DNA from 2 places in the Vallitalea maricola genome. Region 2 is predicted to be linked to the other one. Evidence: a T-box and tRNA genes for the amino acid it is inferred to sense, from the RefSeq annotation. Region 2 holds a T-box; the other holds one or more tRNA genes.
The links. A T-box is a leader RNA that pairs with one kind of tRNA and senses whether it is charged. The one in region 2 lies ahead of AACQ14_RS09730 (glycine--tRNA ligase), so its partner is inferred to be a tRNA-Gly.
Positions count from the first base shown of each region.

Region 1: it encodes a tRNA-Gly, which carries the amino acid that the T-box ahead of AACQ14_RS09730 (glycine--tRNA ligase) is inferred to sense. The anticodon was not compared.

Region 1 is NZ_BTPU01000051.1:340-9,942, forward strand. Features, by position in the region: gene AACQ14_RS14935 (hypothetical protein) at 1-411, opposite strand, end outside; gene AACQ14_RS14940 (AraC family transcriptional regulator) at 439-1,281, opposite strand; gene AACQ14_RS14945 (AAA family ATPase) at 1,358-2,110, opposite strand; gene AACQ14_RS14950 (ribose-phosphate diphosphokinase) at 2,168-3,148, opposite strand; gene AACQ14_RS14955 (threonine aldolase family protein) at 3,169-4,251, opposite strand; gene AACQ14_RS14960 (N-acetylmuramoyl-L-alanine amidase family protein) at 4,251-4,982, opposite strand; tRNA gene AACQ14_RS14965 (tRNA-Gly) at 5,221-5,292, shown strand; gene AACQ14_RS14970 (M15 family metallopeptidase) at 5,361-6,548, opposite strand; gene rplT (50S ribosomal protein L20) at 6,879-7,235, opposite strand; gene rpmI (50S ribosomal protein L35) at 7,265-7,462, opposite strand; gene infC (translation initiation factor IF-3) at 7,490-7,984, opposite strand; ribosomal protein L20 leader region at 8,044-8,179, opposite strand; gene thrS (threonine--tRNA ligase) at 8,346-9,603, opposite strand, start outside.
Region 2 is NZ_BTPU01000028.1:26,117-47,416, forward strand. Features, by position in the region: gene AACQ14_RS09700 (methyl-accepting chemotaxis protein) at 1-1,999, shown strand, start outside; gene AACQ14_RS09705 (methyl-accepting chemotaxis protein) at 2,304-4,289, shown strand; gene AACQ14_RS09710 (gamma carbonic anhydrase family protein) at 4,335-4,835, shown strand; gene recO (DNA repair protein RecO) at 5,138-5,878, shown strand; gene AACQ14_RS09720 (hypothetical protein) at 5,911-6,714, shown strand; gene AACQ14_RS09725 (DUF7670 domain-containing protein) at 6,774-7,154, shown strand; T-box leader at 7,314-7,490, shown strand; gene AACQ14_RS09730 (glycine--tRNA ligase) at 7,558-8,946, shown strand; gene ppdK (pyruvate, phosphate dikinase) at 9,300-11,921, shown strand; gene AACQ14_RS09740 (DUF445 family protein) at 12,012-13,439, shown strand; gene AACQ14_RS09745 (FeoA family protein) at 13,542-13,805, shown strand; gene feoB (ferrous iron transport protein B) at 13,900-15,903, shown strand; gene AACQ14_RS09755 (deoxyguanosinetriphosphate triphosphohydrolase) at 16,143-17,156, shown strand; gene dnaG (DNA primase) at 17,332-19,104, shown strand; gene rpoD (RNA polymerase sigma factor RpoD) at 19,140-20,216, shown strand; gene AACQ14_RS09770 (tRNA (adenine(22)-N(1))-methyltransferase) at 20,500-21,189, shown strand; gene AACQ14_RS09775 (Nif3-like dinuclear metal center hexameric protein) at 21,180-21,300, shown strand, end outside.

The DNA of each region.
Region 1 (9,603 bases), on a different contig from region 2:
TTTAATATTAGACCTTCTTTTACAACTAGACATAATTGCAATCGCCATGAAAACATAACCGACATTATAGATTAATACCAATTGACTAATTTGAATTAGTATCAAAAAAGCAATCACAGGAATGACAGTCATCATTATCAATCTGACAAATAATCTTGATTTAAACCATTCTCTATATATAGCTATAAACATAACATGGGTTAATAGAAACGAACCGGTAACTATTAAAAAATCTGTAACTGCATCTGTGATAAAATAGCTGATTATAATAAGTAAAATATAATCAATAAAATAAATACTGTAAAATAGTATTCGGAATAATTTTCTATTGGTTGATCTATATTCCCATTCAATATAATATTGTATGAAAGTTAAAATAATAATTATTAGTGAAATTACTTCAATCGGCATAATAATTTCTCCACTCTATATTTCATTTTATAATATTGGAACCCATATTTCACGTTGTGGTATATGATCAGGTGGATAAAAGCATTCAATACAAGGTATATCTGCTAATTCATATCCAGACGTTGGTAACCATTCTGTATATATGCGTTTCCATGTTGAATTATCTTCATTAGGGAAAACAGCCCATGTACATGCAGGTATAATGAATTTTTCCATTCCATCTGGTACTTCATTATTATAACGTACACCCATAAAATAATCAAAATCATCACTCATTATTGTTGCTTTTTCACCTGATATCCCTAGTAGACTTTCCAATTTACATTGGGGGTTTTCCCATGACATATCAATAAGTTTTTGCAGTAATCCATCTTTTTCGGCATCACTCCATAGTGCAGGAACTATCTTGAATGCATCTTTTGTTTCTACTCTCTTTTTAATACCTACTACTGCAAAATCAAAATCAAGTTCTTCAATCCTATACTCCATTTCTATATCTCCTTTAATTGTAATTTGAAAGGATATTTTAGGAAAGGCTTTTAATTGAATTCCTTTGGTACGTGCTTTCGTTGGTCTTACTCCGTGGAGTTTTTGGAATGCACGTGAAAAAGAATCTGGTGAGTCATAACCATACTTGATAGCCAAATCAACTATTTTGATATCACTATTTTGAAGTTCAAAGGCTGCCAATGATAAACGTCTCCTTCGAATATATTCTGATAAAGAAATATCTGTGATAAAAGCAAACATTCTTGAAAAGTGATACGTTGAACAACATGCCATTTTTGCTACCTCAGTATAATTAATATCACCCATCAAATTTTCTTCAATATAATTTATTGCCCTAGTAGTTCTCTCTAGCCAATTCATAAATAACCTCCCTTCAACTACAGTATAATAGAAATTTCATAATCAACACCGACTTTTCTTGCACAGAATAGTCGTATTAATCTATCATGATATGCCTTAACATTCCTACAGGATTATTTATAAAATCCTTCATAACTCTATAATGCTCTGTTTCTTGATATTCTATCTTTTTATAATCATCATCTAAACTATAAATAGTTGAATTAGGATAACTCATTATAATTGGTGAGTGGGTTGCTATAATGAACTGTGAATCGTTCATAACTAACTCATGTAACTTTCTTAATAATGCTAGCTGCCTTGTTGGTGATAAAGCCGCTTCTGGCTCATCTAATATATATAATCCTTTACCTCCAAACCTGTAAGTAAGTAATGACATGAATGACTCACCATGAGATTGTTCATGTAAAGATATACCTCCATAAGATTCTATTATAGGCGGACCAAATCCTCCTTCTCTATCTAACTGTTCAATATTAGAAGCTACATTATAAAAACTTTCTGCTCTTAGAAAATAACCATCACTGGGCTTTTTAACCCCTTTAGTAAGACGTAGGGATTCTGATAAAACCGAATGTGTTTCTTGTGTACTAAAATTAAAGTTTTTACTACCACCTTCAGGATTAAACCCAAATGCCACAGCTATTGCTTCTAATAGGGTTGATTTGCCGCTCCCATTCTCACCTATAATGTATGTAACATTGGGATGCAACTCTAATTCGTTTAATTCACGTACAGCTTTCAGACAATATGGATATTCCTTGGAATTAATACCATCACGTTCTAATTTAAGCTTACGAATAAATTGATAAAACCCTTTTTCCAGCATATTACTCACTTCCTATCTATTAAAAAATCCAATGTCCATTAACCAGCTATATTTGTATTATTCTTCAATCTGTAAAACTTCTATTGGCACTTTATTGAATAATGGACTGACCGATTCTCTTTTGTGTATTCTACTTATAGTCTCAGCGAATAACGGTGCAACAGAAATTACCTTTACTTTTTTACTACCCATCACATATGGGTTATATACTGAATCAGTTGAAATAAGCTTCTCTATTGGACTATTCTCAAGCTTTGTAACTCCATCCTTATTCAACAGTACATGAGATAAACATGCAAATATTCTATTTACGCCACGTTTCTTCAATTCATTAGCAAGATCTATTAATGTTCCTCCAGAAATACTGAAGTCGTCAACTATCAATGCGTTCTTACCCTTTACGTTACCTACAATTTCAATTATCTTAGCATTCTCGTCATGTCCTTCTCTTTCTTTATCACCTATAGCTACTGGTAACTTTAGATACCTTGCAAATTTTCTAGCTTCTTTTGCAAAACCTGAATCTGGTGATACTACTACTAAATCTTCAATTTTTAGAGAATTAATGTATTCACACAATATAGGCAATGCAAATAAATGATCCACTGGTTTCTTAAAAAATCCCTGTATCTGTGGACTATGCAAATCCATAGTTACAACTCTATCTGCTCCCGCTAGTTCAATGCATTCTGTACATACTCTACCACGTATGGATACTCTTGGTTCATCTTTCTTATCTCCTTTTGCATACGAAAAATAAGGCATGATTACTGTTACAGAATTAGCGCTTGCCCTTTTGAATGCGTCTATCCAGAATAAAATTTCTGTAAATTCATCATTAGGACGTAATCCAATGGACTGTACTAGATATACATCTTTATCCCTAACAGTTTCTTCAACTTTTACATATATATTACCCTCACTGAATGTTATGACTCTCGATTTTCCTAACTGTGATTTTAGATAAATACAAATCTTCTCAGCAAAATCTTTACCAGTACTTCCTGCAAATACTTTTATTTCACTTTCTGTATTCATTTCACCACTCCTTATCATTATCATCTATGATTTATGTTTGTATCTAACTCCTGAAAACATTTTTCTAAGATATCCTTAGGTATTTCTTCATAAGAATCACCTATGCAGATTTCAAACATCCAGGTATTTTTGGTTTCCATCAAATATGGTGTAATACCTACACTAATCTTATTCATAATCTCTGCTAATATTTTATTAATATTATCTACGTCTTTACTAAAATGTACATGAAACATATTCGAAACAGGTATTTTGGGTATGGTGTAAATTCCGTCAATACTATTAAAATATTTAGATAGTTCTTTAGCTTTATTATAATAAGTTTCCATTTTATTAATACGCCTATCAAACCAATAATCAGCACTGATAACATATGGATATAGACTTATCAAATCTCCACCATATCGGCGTTTCCATATCTTGGATTCGTCAATGAATTCCTTAGGTCCTACTAATATGGCTCCCGCTACACTACCAATACCCTTGTAGAATGAAACATACACACTATCAAAACCTGCACATATCTCTTTTAATTCTTTCTGGTAATAAGGAGTTATTTCCCATAATCTTGCACCATCCAAATGTGTCCTTATGTTATTTTTCTTGCAATAATCTAGAATCTCATTTAATTCATCCCAATTTGGAAGTTGTCCACCTATGCCTCTTTGAGGCAGCTCAATAAGTAATGTTGAGATATCTGTTCCTCTCTTCTTTAAATCATCAATAGTGAACAAACGATCTTGCTCTCCTAATAGTACAGTTTCTATATTATGAAGTTTCTTCAGACCATCTTGCTCATAAATCTCCAAATGACTTAATGGATGATATGCTACTCTGTATATTTGTTTCATATCACACCACATGCGAAGGGCGATCTGTTGCGCCATAGTTCCACTTGGAAAAAAAACAGCTTTATCTTTACCCAACATTTCCGCAATTTTGTCTTCAAAATCATTAATTATAGCTCCATTGCCATAAAAGTCTATTTGCTTATCTTCATCTACATTTTCCATAGGAATCTGTAATTGTCTAATACTATATTTCCCATTACCATCTAACTTATATCTAGTATTTTTATAAGATTTAGCTAATATTTCACTCATCATATATCCTCCCTCTTTATTGGTAGATCATCTTTTCTTATGTCTTTGTCCAATAACTCTTTTTGCAATTTAGCTATCTTATCTTCTAACTCTATAATCTGCTCTTTGTAATATTCTAATTCGTTTATTGATAGATATGGAAACTCTGTTATTTCCATATCAAAGTATTCACATATACCTTTTGTTATTGCTTTAGCATATTTATCATGCCAAAATCTATCTTTCATCTGTTTAGCTTCTTCCAGATAATCTATGAATCCTAACTCTAATAATACTGCTGGAACTTTTGTCATTTGTATTACATCCCAATTTCCTTCTTTAACACCTCTATTATACAACTTGGTATCATTAATTAGATTATTATGTATTCTTCTTGCTAATTTTTCCCCTTCAGCACCAAATTTATAACAATATGTTTCTATTCCTTTGGCATAATTTTGCCACTTACGATTTATACCATTTTTACGTATAGATACCATTATATCCGCATTACTTTTATTACATACTTCTACCCTATCTTTTACACTTTTATCCTTATAGATATTATCATTGGACAGAATAACTTTCATTCCGTTGAATTCTAGGTATTTAGCTACTCTATACATTATGGGATAATTCTGTTCTGCTTCATGTATAGTACTTCCATCTTCAAATTCAGGTGTTGTTTTATCACATGAATAAAATCCGTGACCTGCGTCAAGACATACAATTGGTTTTTTACTACATTTCACCGTGCACCCTTCCTTTCTATAGCTATCATAACCTCTTATAATATACTCATATCTTAAATAGCTTTAAATGCATAATAATTGTTTTCTTATGAATTTGTTAGTCACATTAATAAATAATATATCATATAATAATTCTATCATAATATCTAGATAAATCTACTAAAAAACTATTGACATTTATTAAATTTCTGATACAATATATCTTGCGTTAAATCATAATTATATTATTTAGTAATATGCGTGAGTGGCTCAGTGGTAGAGCATCGCCTTGCCAAGGCGAGGGTCGCGGGTTCGAATCCCGTCTCGCGCTTTTTTTATTGCCAAAATTTCATTTTCATATGCATAAAAACACATAAAAATAGCCCCTAATCTTAGGGGCTACTCTTTTAACATATATTGTTTGAAGTATTCTTCATAAGTAAGACCTTTTTCGTAAACATCTTTTGCAAGGTCTTCACCTAAATAACGAATATGCCATGGTTCATATTGATATCCTGTTATTTCTTCTTTTCCTAATTGATAACGAATAATAAAACCAAATTTATGAGCATTTTCTGCTAACCATTTTCCTTCTTTCAATTCTCCAAGTCTTTCTTGTAGTTTATAGTTAACTCCTGCACATGACACATCAATAGCTAAACCAGTTTGATGTTCACTCTGCCCAGGTTTTGCACTTATTTTGTTTGCAGCTTCATATCCTCTTTTATTCACGTTATAATTAAAAATTGTTTCCTGTCTCTTATAAGAACGATATCCAGAAACTCCTACAATCTCAATTCCTTCTTCTTTTGCTTGTGCTACAAGTCTTTCCAATGCATGTGCCGCTTCTTCTCTCATATATCTTTTAGGGTCTTCATGAGTAAATGAAAACTTAATATCTGGTTTAATTAAATCTTCAGGCACATAGTCACTTGGTAGGTTTCTTTGTTTATTAACTAATACGTGAATATCATTTGGATTTGTTACTACTTGTTTTCCATCTTCATCAATCATAACTGTATCATCATTACTATTGGAATTATTATTTTGTTCTGATTCATTGTTTTCTTCTTTTGGTTCTTCCTTTGGTTCCTCCTTAGGTTGTTCCTTAGGCTCTTCTTTTTTTGGTTCCTCAGCTGCTTCAACTTTTACATTAATTGTAGCTGATATATTTTCATATACATATGTTATTGTTGCTTCATCATCTGCTTTTGCACTGTCTAAAATAACTATTTCTCCATCTTTAATAGATATCTTCTCTTCATTATCTGAATGACTTAGTAACTTACTATCATCAGTCAAATCTATTAAGCTTCCATCAGCTAATAATCCTTCAACTTTAACATTATATTTATCACCAATTTTTAACAATAAATTTTCTTCAGATAATCGTAGTTCTTTTACACCCTTATCTTCTTCTTTTGAATCATTTTTTTGTTCTTTATTATCTTTTTCAGTTTCAACCGCATTTCCCTGTGCAGTTACTTCATCTGTATTTTTTCTATCTTTTATAAAACCTATCGCTAGAATAAACACCAAACACAGAGCCCCTACAATCAAAACTATTTTACCAACTTTTTTATACATCCTCTCACCTCTTGTGTTTTAATCTAAACATTATTTTAACATAGAGGATGCTTTATTACAACATATTGTGACAAAATAATAAGTATAGTTACTGAATCCTTTAAAAACTAAGTTTTTCTCTAATTAAAATTAACTATAATTAGTCTTTATATTTGTTTTTATTACAAAATACTATGTTTTCCCAGCTATTATTAAAGTCATTTAACGTTATTACTTAATAAAAAACAGATATGTATAATGTATTATTTATTATATAATACAAAAACATATCTATTTTATTGAACATAAAAAAACCCTCTATATAGTAGAGAGTTTTAATGTTAGAATTTATTATTGAATTTTTGATTTTGCAGTTTCTACCAAACTTGCGAAACCTTCAGAATCGTTAACTGCCATTTCAGCTAACATTTTTCTGTTAACATTAACATCTGCTAACTTAAGACCATACATGAATTTGCTATATGATAATCCATGAACTCTAGTTGCAGCATTAATTCTTGCAATCCAAAGTCTTCTAAAATCTCTTTTCTTAAGTTTTCTTCCTGTATATGAATAAACACCTGATTTCATTACCGCTTGTTTAGCAGTTCTGAATTGTTTAGATTTTGCTCCTCTATATCCTTTAGCTAACTTTAATACTCTTTTACGTCTCTTACGTGTGTGTAAAGCACCCTTGATTCTTGCCATGATTTTTCCCTCCTGTTCGGTTTATATATTTAAACGTATGGTAATAACTTCTTCATTACTTTTTCGTTAGACTTATCCATCATAGTAGCATGTCTAAGAGTTCTCTTTTTCTTAGCTGTTTTCTTAGTTAGAATATGTCTTTTAAATGCTTTATTTCTTTTTAATTTACCTGTTCCTGTTTTCTTAAAACGCTTAGCAGCGCCACGATGTGTTTTCATTTTAGGCATAATAATTTCCTCCTTATAATACCGTATTTATCTTTTCTTCGCCATAAACATTACCATGCTTCTACCTTCCATTTTTGGATACTTCTCAATATCCGCAATGTCTACTAGACTTTCTGCAAACTTAAGTAAGATTTCTCTACCTATTGCAGTATGAGCTAATTCTCTACCTCTAAATCGTACGGAAACTTTAACTTTATCTCCATTATTCAAGAATTTTTTCGCATGTTTCATCTTAGTATTAATATCATGTTGCTCGATATTAGGAGACAAACGAACTTCTTTTACACTAATGATGTTCTGTTTCTTCTTAGCTTCCTTGTCACGCTTAGCTTGTTCATATCTAAATTTTCCATAATCAATTATTTTACATACTGGTGGCTTTGCCTTTGGGGAAATCTTAACTAAATCTAAATTTCTTTCTCTAGCAAGCCTTTGAGCATCTCTTGCAGACATAATACCCAGTTGGTTACCTTGATCATCGATTAAACGTACTTCTCTGTCTCGAATTTGCTCATTAATCATTAATTCGCTAATAGTAGGACACCTCCAAAATTTTTTATTTACAGTTCGCCTTTATCTTTATACAATAAAAAAAGCGCGTATTAAAATACCCACTCATATACATTACATAAATAATGAATTTATCCATCTTTTACGTATTTTACCCTAGTAGCTTTATTACCCTAAGGTGAGAAGTGGATACTTCTACTTATTTTACTTCTTATTAATTATACAGGTTCAATCTATCTCTGTCAATAGTTTTTTATAACTTTTTATAATTTACTTAATCTATCTATTGAATCACCAATTAATATAATCAAATATAAAAAGCACATTACTTAAAATAAATAAGTAGTGTGCTTTTTATTAGTCATGATACTACCTATTTCTCTTCTGCTTCTATAATTTCTTTGCTTTCAATTTCTTTTTCAAGTCTTGCAATGAATTCGTCAAGTGAAATAGCTCCTTCGTCACCTTTGGCTCTACTTCTTACAGCTACTTTATTCTCATCTTGTTCTTTTTGACCAACGATTAGAAGATAAGGAACTCTTTCCATTCTTCCTTCTCTGATCTTGTATCCTATTTTCTCAGCTCTGTCATCAAATTCCACTCTGATGCCTTTTGCTTTTAATCCATCTACAACTTTAGTTGCATAATCATTATATTTATCAGATATTGGTAAAACTTTTACTTGAACTGGTGCAAGCCATGCTGGGAATGCCCCTGCAAAATGCTCGATTAAAATACCAATAAATCTTTCAATACTACCAAATACTACTCTGTGAATCATTACAGGACGATGTTTTTCTCCATCTTTTCCAGTATACTCGAGTTCAAATCTCTCAGGTAATTGGAAATCAAGTTGAATTGTTCCACATTGCCATGTTCTTCCTAAACAGTCTTCAAGATGGAAGTCAATCTTAGGACCATAGAATGCACCATCACCTTCATTAACCACATAATCAAGACCATTTTCATCAAGCGCCTGTCTTAATGCATCAGTAGCCATTTCCCAATCTTCGTCACTACCCATACTGTCTTCTGGTCTAGTAGATAACTCCATATGATATTTGAAACCGAATACTTTGTATACTTCATCTATTAAGTTGATAACTCCAACAATCTCGTCTTTGATCTGTTCAGGTAACATGAAAATATGAGCATCATCTTGTGTAAAGTTTCTAACACGCATAAGTCCATGTAGAGCACCTGACATTTCATGTCTGTGAACAAGACCTAATTCACCAACACGTAGTGGTAGATCTCTGTAAGAGTGCATTTTGTTTTTGTATACTAACATACCACCTGGACAGTTCATAGGTTTTACAGCATAATCAAGTTCATCAATAACTGTAGTATACATATTTTCTCTATAATGATCCCAATGTCCAGAACGTAACCATAATTCTTTGTTCAATATGATTGGTGTAGCTATTTCTTGGTAGTTAGCTCTATTATGAACTTCTCTCCAATAGTCAATCAATGTATTTCTAAGCACCATTCCTTTTGGTAAGAAAAATGGGAAACCTGGTCCTTCATCAAACATTGCAAATAGTTCAAGCTCTTTTCCTAATTTTCTATGATCTCTTTTCTTGGCTTCTTCTAATTTTTGAATGTATGCATCAAGTTCAGCTTTTTTA
Region 2 (21,300 bases):
GAAGAGTATCAAGTCAAAATTGATCTTAATTTTGTGCGTCATAATTGTGATTTCATGTAGTGGGTTAGGGTTAATCTCTTATAATTTTAGTAAGCAGGCGTTGGTAGATTCTGTAGAAAATAATCTCATAACTATTGCTGAAAAATCATCACAATTAATAGAAGAAAGAATTAATAAAGAGTTAGGTAAACTAGAAGTCATTGCTGGCAGAACAAGGATAACAGATCCAGATAATACTACAGAAGATAAGTTAGATGCTTTAAGAGAGGAAATCAAGAGAAATGGATATCAGCTGATGGATTTAGTAGATACTGATGGGCAGGCTGTTTCTACAGGTAATAAAACATATGATCTAAGCCATAGGGAATATTTTAAAAGAGCAATGAATGGACAATCTACCATTTCAGATTTATTAGTTAGTGCTGAGGATGGCTCGCTGATTGTTGTATATGCTACACCTATAAAATCTGATACAGATATAACAGGAGTTCTAGTAGCAGTAAAAGAAGCAATTTCTTTCAGTGATGTTATAAAAGATGTAACAGTTGGAGAAAGTGGTTATGCATATGTAGTAAATGATCAGGGTATGATTGTTGCGGATAAAGATGTTAACAGAGTTAATAATGTCAATTTATTGGAAGAAACAGCAAGTGATAAGAAATCTAAAAAATATAAAGAACTACTAGACAAAATGATTGCAAAAGAACAGGGTAGTGGTTCATATACATATGATGATTCAAAGTATATGATTGGATATTCACCAATTAATAATACTAACTGGTCAATTGGAATAACAGCTCCTTTGGGTGAAGTTTTATCAGAATTAGATGGATTAAGAAGTAGTACGTTAATGATATCAGGAGTAATATTAATCATATCATTATTCTTCATATATCTAGTGGGAGCATTCATCACTAAGCCTCTTGTTGATCTATCAAAAAATATAGATATCATGGCTCAATTTGACTTAAGAGAAAACAATGACAACAAAATTTCTAAGCACAAAAAGAGAAAAGATGAGATTGGATTTATATTCAATTCAATATGTGTTATGCAGAATAATTTTGTTAGCTTGATTAAGAAAATAACAGATACGGTAAATAGTATAACAGAGTCATCATCTAGTATGAGTTTGACAACTCAGCAATCAGCGCAAGCTGCTGAGGAAGTTGCTACTACTATAAGTGAGATTGCCAAGGGAGCTACGGATCAAGCAAAAGATACTGAAAAAGGTTCTGAGACTGTTTATGAATTAGGTGATCTTATACAAAAAGAACATGAATGTATGGAGGAAGTAAGTACTAATTCAGATAAAGTAATAAAGCTGGCTGATGAAGGACTTATTGAAATTAATGAATTAAAAGAAAAGACTGATCTTAGCAAGGAAGCATCAATAGAAATCTTTGATGTAATCAAAAAAACCAATGAAAGTTCTAAAAAAATATCAAAGGCAAGTACCATGATAGCATCTATTGCAGAACAGACGAATCTGCTAGCACTTAATGCTGCTATAGAGGCTGCTAGAGCAGGTGAAGCAGGTAAAGGATTTGCGGTTGTAGCAGATGAGATTAGAACTCTGGCTGAACAATCTACTGAATCTACTAAAGAAATTGATTTGGTAGTGAATGAATTAATTACTAATGCAGGTCAGGCAGTTAAACGAATGGAAGAAGTATATACTATAGTTAGTCATCAAATAAGTAGTGTTGATGTTACAGAAGGTAAGTACAGGCAGATTGTTGATGCTATAAGTAACACAGATGATAGTATAGAAAGATTAAGTAGTATAGGTGTAGAATTACAAAAGAAAAAAGAATATATTCTAGATGTTATACAGAATCTATCAGCAATCGCTGAAGAAAATGCAGCTAGTACAGAAGAAGCAGCAGCTTCAACTGAAGAGCAATCTGCATCCTTACAGCAAATTGCAAGTACTAGTGAAAGTCTCGCAGAATTAGCAGCAGAATTAAATCAAGAAGCTTCTAAATTCCAGCTATAGATATAAGGGTTATCTCAATAATACATAAGAAATTTATGTGTATTATGAGATAACCTTATTTTGTTTTTATACTATTTTATTGGGCATTGTATTAATATTATTAGATATTTCAAATGGTATTCTTTTTATAATTGTATTAAGTAATTTGTGTAATAACAGACTTGCTTTTGTTATGATATCATAAGTATTTTCTTTAATAAATAAAGAAAAAAACATTACTTACAAATTATTTGAATTGTACAATTTGACATTTTTTGGTGAAAGAGTTAGAATTATCACATGATAAATGGGGGAGGATACAGCAGTGAAAAGTATAAAAACGAAGTTGATTTTAGCAATATCAGTCATTGTGTTAATATCATGTGTTGGAGTATCAATAATATCATATACATATGGAAGCAGAGTCTTATTAAATAAGACAGAAGATAATCTGGTTGTTATATCAGAAAAGTCATCTCAAGTAATTTCTGAAAGAATTAATATCGAAAAAGAAGTACTCAAATCTGTTGCATCCAAAGAAAAAATTGTTGAAACTTATGTAACTAAAAGAGAAAAAATGATAGCACTTAATAACGAAATAAGAAAATATGGGTATTCTAAGATGTTAATCGCTAATATTGATGGACAAGCTTATTCCAATGACAACAAAGCTTATGATATATCACAAAAAGAATATTTTAAGAAAGCTTTACAAGGAGAAACTATAATTTCAGATGTTACTATAATTGAAGATTCTCTAGTGGTAACATATGCTACTCCAATTTGGAGAGGTGGAGGAGTATGTGGTGTTTTAATTGGAGTTAGAGATATTAATACATTTATTGATATGATCTCTGATATAACTATTGGAGAAAGTGGGTTTGCATTCATAGTTAATAAAAATGGTCAATTGGTAGCAGATAAAAGTATTGAAAGAGTTGTTGATAGTGTCAATCTATTAGAAGAGTCAAAGGGCTTTAGTAAATATAATGAGATTGTCAATAATATGATAGAAGGACAAAGTGGCAGCGGAAAATATAGTTTCAATAATGTTAATAATATTATGGGATATGCTCCAATACTAAATACCAATTGGTCACTAGGGGTTGTGGCACCAGTAAATGAAGTATTAAGTGAACTAGATAAGATGAAATCAAGCAGTTTTAAAACCATACTTACAACTTTAGTGATAACTTTAATAATAGTTTATATATTAGGAACAATGATTGCTAGACCTCTAAGAAAATTAGCAAAAGTGTTAAACAAATTATCTAGATATGATTTAAGTAAAAATGATGAGAATATCAGCAGATATTTTAAAAGAAGAGATGAGATTGGAATCATTTCTAATTCTTTATCAAAGATGCAAGACAATTTTATAGATCTAATCAAAAAAATTACTGACGCATCAAGAGAAGTAAGAGATTCTTCTCTTTCTATGACAGATATTACTGGACAATGTGCACATGCTGCCAATAGTGTAGCAGTAACTGTGGGAGAAATTGCAAAAAGTGCTTCAGATCAAGCACATAATACAGAAGTGGGTTCAGATTCAATATATCAGCTGGGTAATTTGATAGAAGATGAGAAAACTGTCATGGAAGAACTTAATAATAACTCTGATAAAGTAGGTGAGTTAATAAAATCAGGTTTAATTGAGATAGATGAGTTAATTAATAAAACTGAAGAGAGTGGTAAATCAGCAAAAGATATTTTTGGAGTTGTTGCAGAAACAAACAAAAGTACACAAAAAATCAGCAAAGCAAGTACTATGATTGCGGCTATTGCAGAACAAACTAATCTATTAGCTTTAAATGCAGCAATAGAAGCAGCTCGAGCAGGAGACGCAGGAAAAGGATTTGCAGTAGTTGCAGATGAAATAAGAAAACTTGCTGAACAATCTACTCATTCAACCAAAGAAATTGATAACATAGTTAACGAATTAATTAATAATGCTCAAGAAGCAGTAGTCAAAATAAAAGAGGTTTCTGATATCGTTGAACAGCAAGTTACAAGTGTTAAAGTAACAGAAAATAAATATAGAGATATTTCTCTTGCTATTAACGATTCAAGTAGAAGTGTTGAGAAACTGAATAAATTGGGCGAAGAACTCCAAATAAAAAAATCTAATATACTAGATGTTATAGGTAATCTATCTACCATTGCAGAGGAAAATGCAGCTAGTACAGAAGAAGTTGCTGCATCTACGCAAGAACAATCTGCATCATTGCAATTGATAGCAACCACTAGTGAAAAATTATCTAATCTAGCAAATGAATTGGATGAAACTACATCCCAATTCAAATTATAATATTGTTGATGTTGAAATTTAATAATAAATGAGGTGGCTAATAATATGACATATAAAGGATATAAACCGGAAACTCATGAAAGTGCTTATATTGCTCCAAGTGCTGATGTTATAGGACAAGTTAAGGTGAAAGAAAATGCAAGTATATGGTTTGGTGCTGTGCTTAGAGGAGATATAAATAAGATAACAGTAGGTAAATGTTCTAATGTACAAGACAATAGTACGGTCCATGTATCAGAGGATGCTGGTACAGAGATAGGTGATTATGTTACTATAGGTCATAATTGTATTATACATGGCTGTAAAATAAATGATTACTCTCTTATAGGTATGGGCAGCATAATATTGGATGGTGCAGTTATAAGTGAATATTCTATAGTTGGAGCAGGAAGCCTAGTTACAGGTAATAAGATATTTCCACCTGGTGTACTCATATTAGGTTCACCAGCAAAGGTTAGAAGAAAACTTACTGAAGAAGAAATAAACAAATTAAAACAATCAGCGAACCATTATGTTGATACTGCAAATGAATATAAAATTCAATAATAAGCAAGAGGAACTGTTACAAATCGGCAATAGTTCCTCTTGCTTTATTCATTGATGACTAATATCATTTAATGTATCTTGTTAGAAGAAGGAGCAGATGTTCGTCTTGTAGTTGTAACATATTTGAAAGTATATTATAATATACTCATATTTCATTAAAACTCTTTGATGGCATCAATTTTTCTTGTGTTAAATATTAAGAAGGCATTTTAGTAGAATATATGGCTTGTAGTAATTTACTTGATACAGATGGAGTGTTATAATATCATAGAATAAGAGAGATGTATTATAGGAGTAATAAAATGGATGACATAAAGACAAAAGGCATTGTTGTAAGTGAAATGCCTATAGGAGAAAATGATAAACGCATAGTTATTATTACAAAAGACAAAGGTAAGATAACAGCTTTTGCTAGAGGTGCTAGAAAAACAAATAGTATGTTTCTTGCTGGTTCTCAATTATTTTGTTATGGAGAATACATATTATATAAAGGAAAATCCTCATCCTATAATGTTAAACAAATACAAATAATAGAATCTTTTCATGGTATACGCAAAGATATAGAATTATTAGCTTATGGGTTATACGTATTAGAGTTTGCGGCATTTATCACCCAAGAAAATGTACCTAATAAATCCCTTATGAAACTTATGTTAAAAACTTTGCAGATATTAGTTAAGAAAGTCATTGACTATGATTTGATAATGAGAATATTTGAATTGAAAGCCATGAGTTATATAGGTTATACCCCTAATGTAATAAACTGTGTCAACTGTGGTGAGAAATGTGATAAGTATTCTTTCAGCATTAAGTTAGGAGGAATTATTTGCAAAAACTGCTCAAATGAGCACAAATATGTGCTTAGAATAGATAACAGTACTATTTATACCATGAGATATATTCTTGCTACATCCGTTGAAAAATTATTTAGCTTTCAGGTTAATGAAACTATCAAATACGAATTGACATTAATAATGAAAAAATATATTGAATATCATCTTAACCACAAATTCAAATCTTTAGATTTTTTATTAAAATTATAGAATGATAAAAAATTATTTTAAGGAGAATTATTATGAAAGTATTAAAATATTTTATATGCATATTTAGTATTTTTATCTGTATTTTTTTGTCTGGATGCACTTCTAAGAAAATAGATTTTATTGCTGGTGAATTCCTTTATGAAATAAATGATGATGATGTAGAAGTTACATTCATTAAGAAAAATGATAAAAATTATGATAAAGAAAAATATAAAGATTTTGTAGAGAGCAAGTTGAAGGAACATAAAGAGATAGATGTTAAGATTAAGAACATAGAATTGTATGGAGAAAATATAAGAATTACTTTTGGTTTTGAAGAATTATATGATTTGGATAGAGTTCTTAAAACAAATATTTTTCATGATTCTCTACAAGATTATCTAGATGATAATAATATTAATTATGACCAGTTTGAAGATAAGGATGTATTATATAATGTATTAAGTGGTGAAGAAATAACTGAACAACAGTTAGAAGATAATAAAAAATATAGTTTAATCAGACTAGATTGTAATAATTCTAAAATAAAAGTTGATGGAGATATAATATATGCAAGCAAGCAAGGTGAAATCATAAAGAAAGACACTATTTATTTTAAAAACTATGGCACTTATTATCTATTATATAAGCCTTCAACTGGAATAAGCAAATGGGTTTTATGGGCGTTGTTGATATTAATAGTTGGTTACGCTATCTACCTAGGTATTAAATGGCAATCTAACAAGAAAAGCTCTGTTAACTGTTATTACTGTGGTCAGAAGAATGATTATGATGCAATATATTGTAAAATATGTGGGAATAAGATTAATCAAGAGATAAAAGATAGCAATAATTAATTGTTAGTGATTTGGTTTTGAGTTTAATGTTCATACAAGCTAAAATGAGGTGGAAGTAAATGAGTTCTATTTCTAAGCATTATCGAAAACTACATATTGTACGCTGGATTGCTCGTGTCATAAGCTCGTTATCAATAGCATTTTTTCTCTTTATATTTATTGGAGAGTGTATATCTAATTTTGGTCCTTTGACACTAGAAGGAGTAATGATAGCAGGTTTTGCAGTTGTATTGATGGTGGGAGTTTTAATTTCTTGGTGGAAAGAAGGTATTGGTGGAATTATTTTAATAATTAGTGGTGTTATATTTGCAATATTTATTTACTTAACAGCAGGAACAAACAGGATTTTAGCATCAACGTTAATCAGTTCACCTTTTTGGACATCTGGGGTTCTATTCTTGATAATCAGATATAAAATAGGTGATAACAAAAAAATGTGATTAATATATCTATAAAAAATTTAATGAAATTTATCTTTTAGTGTTATTATCTAATAATTAACCTTGACATAGAAAGGCTGTTTTGTTATACTTTTTCTCATATATAGATATTTTATAAAATATATTGTAATTAAATATTATTATGTTGAATTATATAATGACTCTGTAATGACAAAGAGAAGTAATTAATTAAATAAATTCTTGTAGCGAGTTCAGGGTGGTGTGAGCTGAATAGAATATAATTAATGAATGGCACTTTTGAACAGATAATTAAGTGGATGTGCTATATTACATCAATTAGGGTGGAACCGCGGAAGATGTTCTTTCGTCCCTTCTAGGGATAGAAGAATGTCTTTTTTTGTGAAAAAATATAAATATAGATATATAGAAAGGATGTTTTAAGATGGAAAAGACTATGGAAAAAGTAGTTGCCCTTGCAAAGGCTAGAGGTTTTATTTATCCAGGATCAGAAATATATGGAGGATTAGCTAACACATGGGATTATGGTCCTCTTGGAGTTGAACTTAAAAACAATGTAAAAAAAGCTTGGTGGCAAAAATTTATTAAAGAAAGTCCTTACAATGTAGGTATTGATTGTGCTATATTAATGAATCCACAAGTATGGGTGGCTTCTGGTCATGTAGGCGGTTTTAATGATCCATTAATGGATTGTAAAAGCTGTAAAGAAAGATTTAGGGCTGACCAATTAATTGAAAACTACATGAAAGAAAATAATCTTGAAATTGAAGATGCTGTTGATTCATGGTCCAATGAAAAAATGAAAAATTATATTGAAGAAAATGGTATTGTCTGTCCTTCTTGTGGAGAGAAAAATTTTACAGATATTAGACAATTCAATTTGATGTTCAAAACTTTCCAAGGTGTAACAGAAGATGCTAAAAATACTGTTTATTTACGTCCAGAAACAGCACAAGGTATTTTTGTTAACTTCAAAAATGTACAACGTACGTCAAGAAAGAAAATTCCATTTGGTATTGGTCAAATAGGTAAATCTTTCAGAAATGAAATTACACCAGGTAACTTTACATTTAGAACTAGAGAATTTGAACAAATGGAATTAGAATTTTTCTGTGAGCCAGGAACAGACCTTGAATGGTTTGAGTATTGGAAAAAATATTGTGTCAATTGGATATTATCTCTTGGTATAAAAGAAGAGAATATGAGATTGAGAGACCATAGCCAGGAAGAATTATCTCATTACAGTAATGCAACATCTGATATAGAATACCTATTCCCATTCGGTTGGGGTGAACTATGGGGTATTGCTGATAGAACAGATTTTGACTTAAGAAAACATCAAGAAACTTCTGGTGCTGATTTGACATATTTTGATGATATGAAAAAAGAAAAATATATTCCATATTGTATAGAGCCTTCACTAGGTGCAGATAGAGTAACACTTGCATTTTTATGTGAGGCATATGATGAAGAAGAATTAGAGAATGGTGATGTAAGAAAAGTACTACGTTTCCATCCAATAATAGCTCCAGTACAAATTGCTGTTCTTCCATTATCTAAAAAATTATCTGAAGAAGCAGAGAAAATATATGCTATGTTAGGTAAACATTATAATGTTGAATATGACGATAGAGGTAGTATAGGAAAAAGATATCGTAGACAAGATGAAATAGGAACTCCTTATTGCTTAACATTTGATTTTGATTCTTTGGAAGATGGAGCTGTAACTATTAGAAATAGAGATTCAATGGAACAAGAAAGAGTTAAAATTGATGACTTGCTAAATTATTTAGGACAAAGAATAACATTTTAGCATAAAATTACACAAAAAAAAATATTAAACAGTTACTTTATTAGTGAATTGGTTAAAATCTATATATTAGTAGAAAAAAACAAAAAAAAATCTACTTATTTTAAGTTTTTGTGTTATAATATATGTCGGACTGACATATAAGTAAAATTTTAGCAAATAGCATCAGATAAATAATTTACAGTTATATTGATGAAATGGTTGTTAGAATTATACAATTTGGTCATAATTTATTATAAGGTCATTAATTAACTTATTTATCTTTATCAAGTACTAATGACATAAAAACTAAGAGGTTTAAGCCTTAAGTTTTTAATATAAATAATTAAAGAAAAGATTATCAGGAGGTATATTTAATGAGCAAGAAATATGTTTATATGTTTAGTGAAGCTGATGCATCAATGAAAAACCTTCTTGGTGGAAAAGGTGCTAACTTAGCAGAAATGACTAAGCTTGGTTTACCAATCCCTCAAGGATTTACTGTTTCAACTGAAGCTTGTATTAATTATTATGATAATGGTGAAAGTATTTCTGATGAAATTAAACAACAAATCGAAGAAGCTTTAGTGAAAGTTGAAGAAATTAATGATAAAAAATTTGGTGATAATAGCCAACCATTATTAGTATCTGTTCGTTCAGGTGCTAGAGTATCTATGCCTGGTATGATGGATACAGTTCTTAACTTAGGACTTAATGATGTATCTGTTGAAGGATTCGCAAAAGCTACAGAAAATGCAAGATTCGCATACGATTCTTATAGAAGATTTATTCAAATGTTCTCAGACGTTGTTAAAGGTCTTCCAAAATCAAAATTCGAAAGAGTATTAGACGATATCAAAGAAGCAAAAGGATACGCAAGTGACTTAGATTTAACAGCTGATGATTTAAAAGACGTAATCACTGCTTTCAAAAATTTATATAAAGAACAATTAGGTGATGACTTCCCACAAAATCCAAAAGAGCAATTAATGGCAGCTGTAGAAGCAGTATTCGGTTCATGGAACAACGAACGTGCTATCATCTACAGAAGAATGAATGATATTCCAGGTAACTGGGGAACAGCTGTTAATGTTCAAACAATGGTATTTGGTAACATGGGTGAAAGTTCAGGAACAGGTGTTGCTTTCACAAGAAACCCTGCAACTGGTGAAAAAGGAATCTATGGAGAATACTTATTAAATGCACAAGGTGAAGACGTTGTTGCTGGTATTAGAACACCAGAACCTATAACAAGACTTGAAGAGGATATGCCAGAAGTATACAAACAATTCATGGAAATCGCTTCTAACTTAGAGAACCACTACAAAGATATGCAAGATATGGAGTTTACTATTGAAAAAGGTAAATTATATTTCTTACAAACACGTAATGGTAAAAGAACAGCAGCTGCTGCATTAAAAATAGCTGTTGATCTAGTAGAAGAAGGATTATTAACTTCAAAAGAAGCTTTAATGAAAGTTGAGCCAAAACAACTTGATCAATTACTTCACCCTAACTTTGACGTTGCTGCATTAAAAGCTGGAACTGTAGTAGCTAAAGGTTTACCTGCATCTCCAGGAGCTGCTGCTGGTAAGGTATACTTTACTGCAGAAGATGCTGCTGAAGCTGCTAAGAGAAACGAAAGAGTTATATTAGTTAGATTAGAAACTTCACCAGAAGATATTGAAGGTATGTACGCTTCAGAAGGTATCTTAACAGTACGTGGAGGTATGACATCACATGCAGCTGTTGTAGCTCGTGGAATGGGTACTTGTTGTGTATCTGGTTGTGGAGACATCGTTATTGATGAAGAAAAGAAAGTATTTACTGTTGCTGGACAAACTGTTAAAGAAGGAGATTATATCTCATTAGACGGTTCAACAGGAAATATTTACATTGAAGATATTAAAACAGTTGATCCTGAAATTTCAGGTGATTTCGAGAAGTTCATGTCATGGGCTGACGAAGTTAGAACATTAAAAGTAAGAACTAATGCTGATACTCCAAGAGACGCTCAGAAAGCTGTTGAGTTTGGTGCTGAAGGTATCGGACTTTGTCGTACAGAGCATATGTTCTTCGAAGAAGATAGAATTGCAAAAATGAGAAAAATGATCGTTGCTAAAGAAGTAGAAGAAAGAAAAGCTGCTCTTAGCGAATTATTACCAATTCAAAAAGGTGACTTCAAAGGTATGTACGAAGCATTAAAAGGAATGCCAATGACTGTACGTCTTCTTGACCCACCACTACATGAGTTCTTACCTCATGATGAAGAAGATATCGTTGCTTTAGCAAAAGATATGGGTATCACTTTTGAAGAATTAAAAGCTACTGTTGATTCATTACATGAATTCAACCCAATGCTTGGTCATAGAGGTTGTCGTTTAGCTGTAACATATCCAGAAATAGCTGAAATGCAAGCAACAGCTATTGTTGAAGCAGCAATCGAAGTTAAGAAAGAACAAGGATACGATATCGTTCCTGAAATCATGATTCCATTAGTTGGAGAAATTAAAGAATTAGCATATGTTAAAGATGTAGTAGTTAAAGCTGTTGACGCTGTAATAGCTGAAGCTGGTGTTGAGATGGAATACAAAGTTGGTACTATGATTGAAATTCCACGTGCTGCATTAACTGCTGATGCAATTGCAAAAGAAGCTGAATTCTTCTCATTTGGTACAAATGACTTAACTCAAATGACATTTGGATTCTCTCGTGATGATGCTGGTGCTTTCTTAGAAGATTACTACAATAAGGGAGTATTTGAATCAGATCCATTTGCTAGATTAGATCAAACTGGCGTTGGTCAATTAGTTAAGATGGCAGCTGAAAAAGGTAAAGCTACAAGACCTGATATTAAATTAGGTATCTGTGGAGAACATGGTGGAGACCCTGCTTCAATTGAGTTCTGTCATAAAGTAGGATTAAACTATGTATCTTGTTCACCATTTAGAGTACCTATCGCTCGTTTAGCTGCGGCTCAAGCTGCTTTAAATAATTAATAAATAGGAATTTATATTCCGTGAAAAAGCCGTCAGTTTGACTGACGGTTTTTTGTTATATTATAGAATTAAGAATGAAGGTGTGTTTTTATGGATATGAAAATAATATTTGCTCCTATCATAGGTGCAGGAATAGGGTATTCTACTAATTGGATTGCAATCAAGATGTTATTTAGACCTTACACTGAAAAAAGAGTCATGGGTATCAGACTGCCCTTTACACCAGGATTAATACCAAAAGAAAGAGAAAGAGTAGCTAAATCAATTGGTGAAGTTATTCAAGATTATTTATTGACAGATAAAATTATAGTAAACGAACTACTAGAAGATTCAACAAAAGATCATGTACTGGAATTAATAAACCATAATTTGTACAATGATGAAGGAAATATTGATTTAGAACAATTACTATTATCTAATGATAATAAACCTGTACTTGATAAATTGAAAGATATCCTGGTTAGAAGATTATATGACCTTATACAAGATAAAAATACAAAAGAACAATTGCAAAAAGCAATAAGTGAAAGAATAAGTACAAGTCTAAAAAAAGTCAAATTGACAGATATAGTAAGTGAAGAAGAGCTTAATCATAAATATGAAGATATCATATACAATCAAAAAACCAGAGCAATATTAACTGATTTCTTATCTGGCATAATCAAGGAAGAGGCCACTATCAATGAGATAATTGATGAAGAGATGATTAATAATGTAAAAAGATTTTTTATTGATTATATTGATACATTAACAAGTGACTTGAAAATATTTGAAAATGAAAAGCTGAAAGAAAGAGTAGTAGGTCTGATTGATGCAACTATAAAAGAAAAAGTTGGAGCTTTCGGTGCTATGTTTGTTAATGGAGAGAGTATTTATCAAACCATAGCAGAAAAATCAAAAGAAAAACTACAAGAACAAGAAGTAAAAGATGAAATATATACATTTGTAATAGAAAAAATAGATGAAGTAACTAATAGACCTTTAAGAGAGATTTTATCTAATGACACAAGAGAGAGTTTGATTGGATGGTTAGCTTATTACATACCAAAAAATCTTTCAAAATTAGATATTACTAGTGCCATTGACTTGAAGAATAATGATCTATACTCATTAATTAATAACTTGGTAAATGATAGTCTAGAAGATAAAATCAACCATATGGTTAATGACAATTATGAAGAAATGCTGAGAGACAAAGATATTAGTGAAAGTATTGAAAAAATTGTAGATACTTTGTTTGATAGAGTGCTACCCACTAATATTAAGGTTACAGATGAAGATAAGAAGGAGATAGATACTTTTATCCTTGATAAATATAGTTCATTTGTTAATAAGCACATGACTAAACTGATAAGAGATGTAAAATTAAGTTCTATCATAGAAAAGCAGCTTAACATGTTTGATATCAAAATGCTGGAAGACATCATATTATCCATTGCCAGAAAAGAGCTCAATGCGATTACTTTACTAGGCGGATTATTAGGCTTTATCATTTCTTTTCTCGCTGTTTTATTATAGATTTTTTGCAGATATCAATTTATTATTTATGTTGACTTTTGAGTATATGTAAGATATAATTAATACAAGTGATAATCATTATCACTAGATGGAGTTGATTATATGACATTAGATAAAGCGGAGAATAAACAAATATTTATTGTAAATGATATTGTGCAAGAACAAAGAATGAAAAAACGTCTTCAAGACATGGGATTGACTAAAGGAACTAGAATAAAGGTTCTATCTAATAATACAGGCGGTTCTTTTATTCTTAATATTAGAGGTTCAAGAGTTGTAATTGGCAAAACAGTTGCAGAAAAAATACATGTTCAACCTAGTGAACATGAAGCTTATGATATAAAAGCTGTTGGTAATGCCTGTTAGAATTATTGAATTATAAAGCAAAGCTTACCATAAAATGAGTTAATGAAAGATAACTTGATAGTCTATAAAGATACTTTTATAAGTGTCTTTTTGTATGTTTACAGAAAGGGATATGACAATGAATGGTGATATAAGAGTTGCTTTTGTAGGAAATCCTAACTGTGGGAAAACTACATTGTTTAACGCATATACAGGGGCTAAACACAAAGTAGGAAATTGGCCTGGAGTTACTGTAGAAAAAAAAGAAGGAACAATTACATATGATGACAATAAGATAACACTTGTTGATTTACCTGGGATATATAGTATATCTCCTTATTCGATGGAAGAAATTCTTACAAGAGAATATATATTGGAAAATGATCCAGATGTAGTTATTAATATTGTTGATGCCTCTAATCTAGAGAGAAATCTATATTTAACACTTCAATTAATAGAACTTGGTAAGCCAGTTATCATAGCTCTTAATATGATGGATGTTGCTAGAAACAGGGGATTTATAATTGATATCTCCAAATTATCAGAACAACTGAATGTACCTGTTGTAGAAGTTGTAGCTATTAAAAAGACAGGTTTAGATGATTTATTGAAAAAGATTATCCATACAGCTGGTAATAAAAAAGATTATGAACCAATTAAATTAGATTATGGTAATAAGATTGAAGAAGAAATAGATAAAGTAGAAAAAGAACTTTCAGGAAAAGACATTCACCATAATACATTAAGATGGTATGAATTAAAAGTTGTTGAAAATGACAGGGAAATATGTAATAAGCTAAATATAAAGAATGAATTTAATTATGAAGAAGAGATTGCAAAAAGGAAATATGATTATATTACTGATTTCATTAATAATATTTTGACTAACCCTTATGAGGAAGATGAGACGTTTTCTGATAGAGTGGATAAAATTGTGACTAATAAATGGGCTGGACTTCCTATTTTCATTTCTATGATGTTACTTGTGTTCGCTTTCACATTTAAAGTAGGAAACTTTTTAGCTGATTTGCTTAATATAGGATTCCAAGGCTTTAGTAACGTGATTACGGATTTATTGACATCCATAGGTGCAGCAGACTGGTTACTATCACTAATAGTTGATGGTATTATAGGAGGAGTAGGAGGAATACTTATTTTTCTTCCTAATATTGCTTGTTTGTTTTTAGCCATATCCATACTAGAGGATAGTGGATATATGTCAAGAGTTGCCCTAATAATGGATAAATTCATGAGAAAATTAGGACTTAGTGGAAAGGCATTCATACCAATGATTCTTGGTTTTGGATGTTCAGTTCCTGCGATTATGACAGCTAGGACTCTAGAAGATGAAAGAGATAGATTGACAACTATACTGATAACACCTTTTATGTCTTGTAGTGCAAGATTACCGATTTATATATTATTCTCAAATATATTTTTCCCAGGAAATGAAATATTAATCGCATTTTCATTATACTTTCTTGGTGTAGTTGTAGCAGTATTGATTGCTTTAATATTCAAGAAAACCCTATCCAAAGGAGAAACTGCTCCATTAATATTGGAACTACCAGCGTATAAGAAACCTTCTCCAGGCACTATTCTCATATTTGTATGGGAAAAGGTAAAAGGATATATAATTAAGGCTGGAACAATAATATTTGTTGCGTCTATAGTAATATGGTTTTTACTAGAATTTAATTTATCAGGCAAGGCGGATATAACAACTAGTATGGGAGCGTCTATTGGACAAGTTATAGCACCAGTATTCAAACCTCTGGGATTCGGTAATTGGCAAGGGGCTTTATCATTGATTGCAGGAATAATGGGTAAAGAGATTGTTGTAAGTACTATGACTGTTATTTATGGTATAGGAGATGTAGCTTCTGATGGTAACATGTTACAGTTGTCAACTAAACTGATAGCTGCTGGTTTTACTAGCCTTAGTGCATATTCATTTATGGTTTTCTCATTATTATATACACCTTGTGTTGCTACATTAGGAGTAATAAAGAAAGAAACCAATAGCTGGAAATGGACAATATTCTCATTTGTATATCAATTGGTAGTAGCTTGGATAGTGGCAATGATTGTATATCAAATCGGAAGTATGTTTATATAAAAAGCAATGTTATAAAAATAGGCTGTTTCATAATATGCATTTTATGTTTATCTTTTGGATATTGGCATAAAAGATATTATGAGATAGCCTAATTTGCTGTATGTGCTACAAAATTGTACCAAAAAGAAAAAACACATAAATAAGAGGATTTTAATAAAAAATGCAGTATATAATAATTATAATGATTTTTTAGAGACTTAATTATAATATACGTTATACAAAAGAAGGGGGCGTTTTATATAGATTGTCTAAGAATTGAACAAGAAAAGCGGGAAGACATTATTTTAGATAAATACGCAATGAAGAGTAAAAATACTCGAGGGAGAGAAATAGAAGAAGAACCATGTGATATTAGAACGGAATTTCAAAGAGATAGAGATAGAATAATACATTCAAAAGCATTCAGAAGGTTAAAACATAAAACTCAAGTTTTTATATCTCCTGAGGGAGATCATTATAGAACCAGATTGACCCATACTTTGGAAGTAGCCCAAATCTCAAGGACTATAGCAAGGGCACTTAGACTTAATGAAGATCTCACAGAAGCAATTGCATTGGGACATGATCTGGGTCATACACCTTTTGGACATGCTGGAGAATTTGCACTGAACAAAGTGTGTATCTATGGGTTTAAACACAATGAGCAGAGTATCAGAGTTGTAGAGAGATTAGAACGAAAAGGTAAAGGACTCAATTTAACATGGGAAGTAAGGGATGGAATAGTTAATCATCCAACAGCAGGAAAGCCAAGTACTCTAGAAGGTAAGGTAGTAAGGTTGTCAGATAAGATAGCGTATATAAATCATGATATTGATGATGCTATAAGAGCTAGAATTCTATCTGAAAAGGATTTGCCATCAGAATATACTAAGGTTCTAGGAGCAACTTCTAGATCTAGAATCAATAATATGATACATGATATTGTGAAAAATAGTATGAACAAGAATGATATTATTATGAGCAAAGACATGGAAAAGTCAATGAGCAGTCTTCGAAAATTTATGTTTGAAAATGTATATGTGGGTTCAAAAGCAAAAGAGCATGAATTGAAAGCCCATAATATGTTAAGACAGTTATATAAATATTTTATAATCAATAAGGAACTGTTACCTATGGAGTATCAAGATATGATTGATATTAATAATGAACCTATTGAAAGAGTTGTATGTGATTATATAGCTGGAATGACGGATAGATATTCTATTAACATCTTCTCAAAGTTATTTATACCTGCTTCTTGGAAAGAAATGTAGCTTTGTGTAGTTTGTCGATGATTTAATAAAAATTTATAAATAATTAAACATTTTTAACAAAAATAAAATTAATTAAAGGAATCTTAAAAAGTATGTCGAAAAATAATAGGGTGTGCAAAATACAATACAATATTAATAAGATATTACAATTAAGGAAATGGAGTTTTAATTCTATATGTATTATCCAGAAGAATTAATTGAAGAAATAAGAATACAAAATGATATTGTAGATGTCATATCATCGTATGTACAATTAAATAAAAAGGGTAGTACCTATTTTGGGTTATGTCCGTTTCATAATGAAAAGACTCCATCATTTTCTGTTAGCAGTGATAAACAGATGTATTATTGTTTTGGCTGTGGCGTTGGAGGCAATGTTTATACATTTGTCATGGAATATGAGAATTTTTCATTTGTAGAAGCTGTAAAATTCTTAGCTGATAGAGTTCATATTACTTTACCAACAGTGGAAGTTTCTGATGAAGTTAAGAAACGGATGGATTTTAAACATCAACTAGTAGAGGTTAATAAAACAGCTGCTAGATATTTTTACTATCAATTGAAATCCGAAAAAGGTAAATATGCTTTGGAATACCTGCAAAAAAGAGGAATCAGTGAAGAAACACTTAAAAAATTTGGATTAGGTTATTCTAATATTTTTAGAAATGATTTATATAGATATCTTAGTGAAAAATATGATGAAAGAGTGCTTAATGAATCAGGTTTGGTTATTCCAGAGAAAAAAACTCCAGGAGAATATTTTGATCGTTTTTGGAATCGTGTTATGTTTCCTATATTTGATGTACATAATAGAATTATAGGGTTCGGAGGTCGTGTATTAGGTGACTTCAATCCAAAATATCTCAATTCTCCCGAAACAAAGTTGTTTGATAAAAGACGTAATCTATATGGTCTTAATTTAGCTCGGTCTTCAAGGAAAGAAAATATCATTATTGTTGAAGGATATATGGATGTTATTTCATTATATCAAGCTGGTATCACTAATGTAGTAGCTTCCTTGGGAACGGCGTTTACTATTGAACAGGCTGCATTGATTAAGAGGTATACAGATAATGTTGTAATATCATATGATAGTGATACAGCTGGAATAAAAGCTGCACTTAGAGCTATTCCAATACTAAAATCAAAAGGGTTATCAGTAAGAGTACTGAGAATAAAAGATTATAAAGATCCTGATGAATTCATAAAAAATAAGGGAAGTGAAGCATTTATAAATTTAATTAATAATGCTACATCAGGCTTTATGTTTGAAATTGAAGAATTAGGAAATAAATTCAATTTAGAAGATCCAGATAACAGAACAAAGTTTCATAAACAAGTTGCTACAAAACTTTTAGAACTAGATAGTGAAATAGAAAGAGATAATTATCTAGAAGCAATAGCTAAAATATATAATACCAAAAAACAACTATTAGAAAAATTAGTTGTAGAGACTGGTAAAAATACGGGGATTGTATCCTCTAGGCAAGAAATAAAAAAAATAAATAGCCAAAAAAACAAGAATTCGGAAGATGGTATAATATTGGCACAAAAGAGTATATTAACATTAGTTGCTAATAATTATGATATCTATAAAATAGTAAAAAAATATTTAAAGGTGACAGAGTTTCTTGATGAGTTTTATAGAAAGGTTGCCAAGGAAGTTTACGAAGCCTATGAAAATAGCAAAAAAGTGGAATATGCAGTTATTATTAATAAGTTTATGGAATTAGAGGACCAAAAGAAAGTAGCTGGAATCTTCAATAAGAAGATATTGTTTGAGAATAAACTCCAATTAGAAAAAATAATAAATGAAAATGTCAAACTAATAAAAGCTGCTAATATTGATGCTAATTCGCGTATTATAAATAACACAAATGAACTACAAAAACTTATTTTAGCAAAAAGAGAATTACAAGGATTGCATATTTCTCTTAAGGATGGTTAGACTAGTAAACACAAGGAAAGGATGGATCCTGCGTTATGGCGAATGAAGAAAATTTAAGTAAGTTTGAGGAAAAAATGAAAGCCTTAATTGATTTGGCCAAAAAAAAGAAGAATGTTCTTGAATATAAAGAGATAGAAGCCCATTTTGGTGAATTAGTAAATGATGCTGATAAAATTGAAATAGTATATGATATCTTAGAAAAAGCAGGTATTGATGTATTAGGATTAATTGAAGAAGATGATGAACCAGTCAAAGAATTGGATTTATCTTTACCTGAGGGACTTAATATTGATGACCCTGTAAGAATGTATCTAAAAGAAATCGGTAAGGTACCATTATTATCAGCAGAAGAAGAAGTAGATTTGGCCATGAGAATGGAAAATGGAGATCAAGAAGCTAAGAAAAAATTAGCTGAAGCTAACTTAAGGCTGGTTGTAAGTATTGCTAAACGTTATGTTGGACGTGGTATGTTATTCCTTGATCTTATTCAAGAAGGTAATCTTGGACTTATTAAAGCTGTTGAGAAATTTGATTATAGAAAAGGTTATAAATTTAGTACTTATGCAACATGGTGGATTAGACAAGCTATAACAAGAGCTATAGCTGACCAAGCAAGAACAATAAGAATTCCTGTGCATATGGTTGAAACAATTAATAAGCTAATAAGAGTATCAAGACAATTATTGCAAGAATTAGGAAGAGAGCCTGCTCCAGAGGAAATTGCTGAAGAATTAGATATGCCTGTAGATAAGGTAAGAGAAATATTAAAAATATCTCAAGAACCAGTTTCCTTGGAAACACCTATAGGTGAAGAAGAAGATAGTCATCTTGGTGACTTCATTCAAGATGAAAATGTTCCTATACCAGCAGATGCCGCTGCATTTACTCTTTTAAAGGAGCAGTTAGTAGATGTACTTGATACATTAACGGATAGAGAACAAAGAGTTCTGAGACTAAGATTCGGTCTTGATGATGGAAGAGCAAGAACTCTTGAAGAAGTAGGAAAAGTGTTCAACGTTACAAGAGAGAGAATAAGACAGATAGAAGCAAAAGCACTAAGGAAACTAAGACATCCAAGCAGAAGCCGAAAATTAAAAGATTATCTAGAGTAATTCCATTCACCACATAAAGTATAAGATATCCTGTACTTTAGTGGTGATTTTTATAATATTTCCTACTAAAAGAAAACTACATGAAATATAGGGTACAGAAAAGTACAATACACAAATACAAAAGCTATATGAAAAATACCGAGTGGAGATAGTATAGGGGAATATGGAGCAGTGAGCCAAGGACGGCGAACTCAGTCGTTTAAACATGGACGTTTAATCGACTGACGGAATATTTCCCTATACTATCTCCGCGACTGTTAGGCACAGTCCATAAGGAGGCACTATGGAAATATCAAATAGATTAAAAGCTATTAGTGATATGGTAGATAATAATTCAGTCATAGGAGATGTAGGCACAGACCATGGATACATACCCATTTATTTGGCAAAACAACACAGAATAAAGCATGCCATAGCACTAGATATAAATAAAGGACCCTTAGAAAAGGCTAAAAAGAATATTAAAGAATATAATGTAGAAAACTATGTCGAGACTAGATTATCTGATGGGTTAAAAGAAATAAACGAAAATGAAGTGGATACTATTATAATTGCAGGAATGGGTGGAACACTTATAGAAAGAATTTTAGATGATGGTTCTAATATAGTATGTAGTGTTCATAAATTAATATTGTCACCACATTCCGATACCCAGTGTATCAGAAAAAAAGTACATGAACTCTATTTCACAATAACTAAAGAAAAATTAATCAAAGATGAAGGAAAATATTATAACATAATATGCGCTGAGAAAGGAAAAGAAAAAAAATATGATACTATAGGCTATAAATATGGTAAAATATTAATTGAAGAGAAAGTACCTTTACTTAAAGAAAAGCTACAAGTAGAGAAAAGTAAGTATACACAAGTGTTAGAAATTCTTAATAGACAAAATACAGAGAATGCAATAGCAAGAAAAAAAGAGATACTATCAGAATTGAACATTTTAGAAGAGGTGTTAGGATGTCTGTAAAATGTATTGAAATAATTAGCAAAATGAAAGAATTAGCACCACCCAAATTAGCTGAAAGCTGGGATAATGTTGGCTTGTTAGTTGGTGACAGTAATATGAGGGTTGAAAAAA